3 regions of the Specibacter sp. NPDC078692 genome follow, and region 1 is predicted to be linked to each of the others. Evidence: riboswitches for the same ligand, from Rfam matches in the RefSeq annotation. Region 1 holds a riboswitch; each other region holds the start of a gene.
The links. Region 1 has a riboswitch for S-adenosylmethionine ahead of AB0O97_RS00450 (bifunctional o-acetylhomoserine/o-acetylserine sulfhydrylase). Riboswitches for the same ligand answer to the same signal wherever they lie in the genome.
Positions count from the first base shown of each region.

Region 2: another riboswitch for S-adenosylmethionine. It lies ahead of AB0O97_RS07170 (aminotransferase class V-fold PLP-dependent enzyme); the one in region 1 lies ahead of AB0O97_RS00450 (bifunctional o-acetylhomoserine/o-acetylserine sulfhydrylase).
Region 3: another riboswitch for S-adenosylmethionine. It lies ahead of AB0O97_RS02160 (DUF1737 domain-containing protein); the one in region 1 lies ahead of AB0O97_RS00450 (bifunctional o-acetylhomoserine/o-acetylserine sulfhydrylase).

Region 1 is NZ_JBFBLV010000001.1:110,805-113,062, forward strand. Features, by position in the region: gene AB0O97_RS00445 (Tex family protein) at 1-784, shown strand, start outside; SAM riboswitch class IV at 1,142-1,258, shown strand; gene AB0O97_RS00450 (bifunctional o-acetylhomoserine/o-acetylserine sulfhydrylase) at 1,336-2,258, shown strand, end outside.
Region 2 is NZ_JBFBLV010000007.1:45,084-47,341, forward strand. Features, by position in the region: gene rsgA (ribosome small subunit-dependent GTPase A) at 1-18, shown strand, start outside; gene hisN (histidinol-phosphatase) at 231-1,046, shown strand; SAM riboswitch class IV at 1,205-1,318, shown strand; gene AB0O97_RS07170 (aminotransferase class V-fold PLP-dependent enzyme) at 1,363-2,258, shown strand, end outside.
Region 3 is NZ_JBFBLV010000002.1:157,111-159,368, forward strand. Features, by position in the region: gene AB0O97_RS02150 (aminodeoxychorismate lyase) at 1-153, shown strand, start outside; gene AB0O97_RS02155 (Pr6Pr family membrane protein) at 162-806, opposite strand; SAM riboswitch class IV at 919-1,038, shown strand; gene AB0O97_RS02160 (DUF1737 domain-containing protein) at 1,128-1,388, shown strand; gene AB0O97_RS02165 (rhodanese-like domain-containing protein) at 1,385-1,777, shown strand; gene AB0O97_RS02170 (O-succinylhomoserine sulfhydrylase) at 1,891-2,258, shown strand, end outside.

The DNA.
Region 1 (2,258 bases):
GCTGGATGCCTCCAGTGTGCACCCTGAGGCGTATGGTGTGGCCCGCAAGATCCTCGTCGCGGCCGGTGCGGGCACTCATGAGCTTGCCGGTGGTCTCGGCGCGGTGGCATCCGTGAACCCGGCCGATTTCATCGAGGGTGAGTTTGGTTTACCCACTGTCAAAGACATCATTGCCGAGCTGCAAAAGCCTGGGCGTGACCCCCGTCCGCGCTTTGAAACCGCCACGTTTACCGACGGCATCGAGAAAATCACCGATCTGCGCCCCGGCATGATTTTGGAAGGGACCGTCTCCAATGTGGCCGCGTTTGGCGCCTTCGTGGATATTGGCGTGCACCAAGACGGGCTGGTCCACGTCTCGGCCATGAGCAACAGCTTCGTGTCCGATCCGCACGCTGTAGTTAAGTCCGGCCAAGTGGTGCGCGTGAAGGTTCTGGAAGTAGAGCCCGAACGCAAACGTATTTCGCTCACCCTGCGCCTGGACGATGAGGTGGGTGCCGGTGCCGGTGCTGGTGCGCGTGCCGGTGCGGGCGCCGGCGCTAACTCGCGTGCCCGCAGCAAAGGCGCCAACCCCGGCCAGGGTTCTACCCAAGGTTCCGGCCAAGGCTCAAGTCAGGGCCGCCGGCCGGGTGGGCAGGGTCCCAGGGCTGCAGACGTGCAGAGCCCACGGGGTGCCGGCGCGCAGAGCCCCCGGGGTGCCGGCGCGCAGGGTCGTCCCAATACCGCGGCACCGTCGGCCAATACAGCCTTGGCCGAGGCGCTGCGCCGGGCAGGGCTGGGCAAGTAGCGCCACAAAGCAGTCCGGCGACGTTGCAGCTGCGCTTGGTTGCGACGTAACCACGCGCCCGTCCAAAGGACTGGCGGCCACTGCGTGAACTCATACGCACGACTGAACGTTACTGGCGCGTATAGACACTCATGCGCACCACTTGCGGCCAGTGGTGCGTATGAGTTTGCTACTCCTACGCAACCCAGGCGGCCCAACCCAATCAGCCCAATGGAAGGGGGAGTGTCCGGCGTCGTTCATCAGTCAGAAATTTGGACAAGGGCACCTTTGTCGCGAAAATTCAAGGACATCTTCGGCCAAAGTCATAAACTCGTCACAATCTTGCAAGCGCGCGGAGATTCTTTCACACTGGATGCAGGTCATGAGTGTCAGCGCACAGCCCCGGCTTGCTGACCGGCAACCCTCCTTCCGCGGTGGGGTGCCCCGGGTGAGGACCTGGCATCGAGCCATCCGGCTCCGGTGCAAGCGCGGGCCATCAGCAACGCAACCCTCCACGCATTGTGCGCAGGAGGCTTCGCAGGTGCAGGCCTCTAGTGTTAAAGGAAACAGCCATGAGCAACGGTTGGTCATTTGAAACCCGTCAGATCCACGTAGGCCAGGAGCCCGACGCCACCACCGGCGCCCGTGCATTGCCGATCTACCAGACAACTTCGTTTGTGTTCCCGTCGGCAGAAAGTGCCGCGGCACGGTTCGCCTTGGCCGAACTGGAACCCATCTACACCCGCATCGGCAACCCCACCACGGATGCCGTGGAGCAGCGCGTCGCCAACCTCGAAGGCGGCGTCGGCGCACTCCTGCTGGCATCGGGGCAGGCGGCAACCACCTTCGCCATTTTGAACATTGCAGAAGCCGGCGACCACATTGTCTCCAGCCCCAGCGTGTACGGCGGCACGTTCAACCTGCTGGCCCACTCGCTGAAGAAGCTCGGCATCGAGACCACCTTTGTTTCGGACCCCGACAACCTGGACGAATGGCGTGCGGCCGTCAAGCCGAACACCAAGGCGTTCTTCGGCGAGACGGTCTCCAACCCGCGCCAGGACGTGCTGGACCTGGAAAACATCAGCGCCATCGCCCACGAAGCCGGCGTGCCGCTGATCGTGGACAACACCCTCGCAACGCCGTACCTGCTCCGCCCGATTGAGTGGGGTGCCGATATCGTCATCCATTCGGCCACCAAGTACCTGGGCGGTCACGGCACAGCCATCGGCGGCGTGATTGTTGACAGTGGAAACTTCGACTTCGCGGCAAACCCGGAGAAGTTCCCCGGCTTCAACACCCCCGACGAGACGTACAACGGCCTGGTCTATGCCCGTGACCTCGGCGTGGGCAGCGCACTCGGTGCCAACCTGGCCTACATCCTCAAGGCCCGCGTCCAGCTGCTGCGCGACCTCGGATCCGCCATCTCCCCGTTCAACGCCTTCCTGATTGCCCAGGGCATCGAGACGCTGAGCCTGCGCGTGGAACGCCACGTCAG
Region 2 (2,258 bases), on a different contig from region 1:
CTGGGCATCATCGAGTAGCCGCTCCAGCGCCCACTTGCGGTCCAAATTTATGAACTCATACGCACCACTGCGCGCCACCGGTGCGTATGAACACTCATACGCACCGGTGGCTGCGACGGGCGCGTATGTGTTCAGGGCGCTGAAGCTATACGCACCACTCATCACGAATGGTGCGTATGTGTTCAGGGCGCCTGCCCCGTCTTGTGGTTAAATCGCGATAGCGTGAACTTATGACGACCCCACCCCAGACGTACAACGATGACCTCCGCCTGGCCCATGTGCTGGCTGACAGCGTGGATTCCCTGACCATGTCCCGCTTCAAGGCCCTGGATTTAGCCGTTGAGACCAAGCCGGATCTGACACCTGTCACCGATGCCGACAAGGCCGCCGAGGAGTCCATCCGCAGCCAGCTGTCCCGGGTCCGCCCGCGTGATGCTGTACTGGGCGAGGAATTTGGCAGCAGCGGCCACGGTTCGCGCCGCTGGATCATCGACCCGATCGACGGGACCAAGAACTTTGTCCGCGGCGTTCCGGTCTGGGCCACGTTGATTGCTCTGGTCGACGACGGCATCCCCGTTGTTGGCCTCGTCAGCGCACCTGCCTTGGGCAAACGCTGGTGGGCCGCTCAAGGCACAGGGGCGTACATGGGCAAATCTCTCGCCGCAGCCACCCGCATCCGCGTCTCCAACGTCGCTGAGCTCAAGGACGCCTCACTGTCCTACTCATCGCTGACTGGCTGGGCTGATCGCGGCAATCGCGACGAGTTCATCTCCCTCACCGACGATGTCTGGCGCACCCGGGCCTACGGCGATTTCTGGTCATACTGCATGGTCGCCGAGGGCAGCGTAGACATCGCCTGCGAGCCAGAACTGAACCTCTACGACATGGCAGCCCTGGTCCCGATCGTGCAGGAAGCCGGCGGCCGCTTCACCTCGCTCGAAGGCGCCGAAGGCCCGTTCGGCGGCAACGCTTTGGCCACCAACTCCATCTTGCACACGGAAGTTCTGCGGCGCCTGAACCCGAATTGGGACGACCTGCTGGGCTGACCCCAAGCCCTCTCTACGCAATAGCACAGATGAGTTAAGAACGACGGCGGCCTCCCGCCGTCGTTCTTTGTCTCCCCTGCCGCCGCGCTCACCAAGGCGTGCGAAACGAAACGTAATAGATGCACCGCTAAAAATCTTGGGCTACGATTTTGGGCATAGGTCACGAGTGCCAGCGCTAAACCCCGGTTTGCTGGCCGGCAACCCTCCTTTCGCGGCGGGGTGCCCCGGGTGACGACCTGGCCAGAGCCGTTCGGTTCTGGCAAGCGCGGACTTCTTGGCACCCCCAAAAGGTCCCAAGGTGTAAAAGGAATTTCTCATGAGCTCTGCCGTTTTGGACCACCTTCAACTTGCCGATACGCCTCTTCTGCCCGTGGTGGGTCAGGATCTGTCCGCTCCGCTGATTCAGGGCGGGCATGTGCGGTACGCAAATCTGGATTATGCAGCGTCGGCCCCAGCTGTTGAAGAGGTTGCCGCGCATTTGAATGAGGTGCTCCCCTACTACGCGAGCGTGCACCGCGGGGCCGGATTCGCCTCACAAGTTAGCACCTCGGTCTATGAAAATGCCCGCAAGATCGTGGCCAATTTTGTCGGCGCCCGGGAGGATGACACAGTCATTTTCACTCGCAACACCACCGATTCCCTGAACCTTTTGGCTGGCTGCGTGGAATCGCTCTTGAAACAGCGCGGCTACGCCGAGGGCCGTTCCAATGTCCACGGCGAGGTGCTGTATCTGGACATTGAACACCACGCCAACCTCCTGCCTTGGCAAGCACTCCCCCACCGTTCAGTGGTGGCCGCCAGTTCCATTGTCTCCACACTGGCTCGCGTGGAAACGCAGTTGCGAGCCGGGAATGTGCTGCTCCTAGCCGTCACCGGCGCCTCCAATGTCACCGGCGAGGTGCTCCCCATAGCCGAGTTGGCCACCCTGGCTCACCGCTACGGCGCCCGGATCGTAGTCGATGCCGCCCAGCTGGCTCCGCACCGCCGCATCAACTTGGCCGAGACCGGCATTGACTACGTGGCCTTCTCCGGACACAAGTTGTATGCTCCCTTCGGCGCGGGCGTTCTGGTGGGACGTTCCGACTGGCTCGACGCCGGTCACCCGCACCTCGCCGGCGGCGGAGCCGTGAAGGACGTCCGGCTCGAATCGATCATCTGGGCGCAGGGACCTGCCCGCCACGAGGGCGGCACCCCCAATGTGCTGGGTGCCGC
Region 3 (2,258 bases), on a different contig from region 1:
GCTGATCTGCTGGATGCCGATGCCGTGTGGTTGATTTCCAGCCTGCGTCTGTTGGCTCCCGTTAACACCATTGACGGCCAAGAGATTGGCACGCCGGAGATCCGTTCGGAGTTGACAGCGGAACTTTCAAGGCTTCTCGCACAGACCCTCTAACTGCCGAGTTAAACCGCAGAAGCTGCCACTGCCCGCCGGGCCGAGCGCCCGCTCAGCCAATTACCCAACCACATGATCAGAAATGTCATGGCCACGAAGGCCACGGCGATGATGAGGCAAGTCAGCAGGACGGGACCATATCCGCCGTCGGACGGGTTGAGGAAGGGGTAGGCGTACCAGGTGATGGCCGCGCCGCGAATGATCGAATACGCCAAATACGCCAGCGGGAACGCGATGGCGACGAGCACGCGTTTGTAGGCGATGGGGTGGCGCGGCGGGGTGATGAGCCAGTCGGCCACGATCGCCACAGGCATCACATAGTGCAGCCACGTGTTGATCCAGGGCAGGAGCGAACCCAAATCCACATCGCGCAGCAGGGCGCTGAAGACGATTCCCACCAACGCCATGCACACCACGGAAATGCAGCGCAACAGCGCCCACGCGGGTCCCAGATCCTTGCCGCGCCAGCTCAGCACCGACTCCACCACCAGCACCACGGCGGCAAAAATATTGGAGAGGTTGGTGAAATAGCTGAAGAAGTTCAGCACGCTGAAGCCGTGGCCAATGTGAATGCCCAGCTGGATTCCCACGGCGACCAAGGTCACCGCGCCAAAGAGGAAACGGACGGCGATGAAGGCGCGGCTGAGGCTCATGGATTCATACTGTCAGCTCATGGGCTGCGCGTCTGTAGTGCTGCCGTCATTTTGCGCCATACATGCACTTCTTAGGGTCCCAAGGGGCGGTGGATGTGTTAGTTTCAAAGGGAGTAATGAGTGCCAGTGTCAAGCCCTGACTTGCTGGCCGGCAACCCTCTTTCCGGCGGGGTGCCTCAGGTGACTACTCGGCAAACCCAGCTTCCACGGCTGAAGTTTGCAAGCGCGAACCCCGGTGCGGTAACTCAATGTCCAAATTTTTTGAGCACCGTCCTCAGCTCTCGCTTGCAGCCTTGCGGCCACTTGCAATGAGGAGAGAACATGTCCGCGGACGAATCACCCCTGGCCTACCGGCTCATCACCGGTCCCGACGATCGCTCCTTCTGCGAGCGCATCTCAGCAGCCCTCGACGAAGGCTATGTGCTTCACGGAGGGCCGGCCGTCACCTTTAATGGCACGAACGTGATCTGCGCCCAGGCCGTGATCCTCCCCCAGGCAGTTGCCAGTAGCGACGCCGCCGTGGCTAACGCAGTGGACGATCTGGACGCCGAGCTGGAGTTCGACGGCGAGGGCATCGCGTGAGCTACGCAGGGGATCTGGCCCCGGCAACAGCTTGGGAACACCTAGCTGCCGGAGCCACCCTGGTGGATGTGCGCACCGAAGGTGAATGGACGCATATTGGCGTCCCCGACGTTTCCGCGCTGAACTCCGAACCGGTCTTCATCCAGTGGAATCTGTCTGACGGCACCAACAACCCCCAGTTCCTGGAACAGCTACAGGCCGCAGTGCCCGCCGAGAAGCCGCTGGTTTTGCTGTGCCGTTCGGGCGTCCGATCCATCGCGGCGGCCGAGGCAGCAACTGCGGCCGGCTACACGGCGTACAACGTACTCGAGGGATTCGAGGGTCAACCCGACCGCTTCGGCGACCGTGTCCTGAACGGTTGGAAAAACCGCAATCTACCCTGGTACTAACGCCTTTCCTCGGAACGCGGCATGCGGAACGCCGCGTCCCGCGCGTCTGCACTGTGCCATCGCATGCCAGCATCCAGCCTCCTCACTCACCAGCGAATGCCAAGGACAAGTAATTGAGCAACTTTAACGAGCACGCAGCCACCTGGTCCCCGGACACGGCTGCCGTGCGCGGCGGGCTTGACCGCACCAACTTCCAAGAGACCTCCGAGGCCCTGTTTCTGAACTCCGGCTTTGTGTACGAATCCGCCGAGGCCGCCGAGGCGTCCTTCACCGGAGAAGTGGACCGTTTTGTGTACTCGCGGTACGGCAACCCGTCCGTGGCCACGTTTCAGGAACGGTTGCGGCTACTCGAAGGCAAAGAAGCGTGCTTTGCGACGGCGTCCGGCATGTCCGCCGTATTCACCGCTTTGGGTGCCTTGTTGGGTGCCGGGGACCGGGTGGTGGCGTCGCGCTCACTGTTCGGCTCCTGCTTTGTGATACT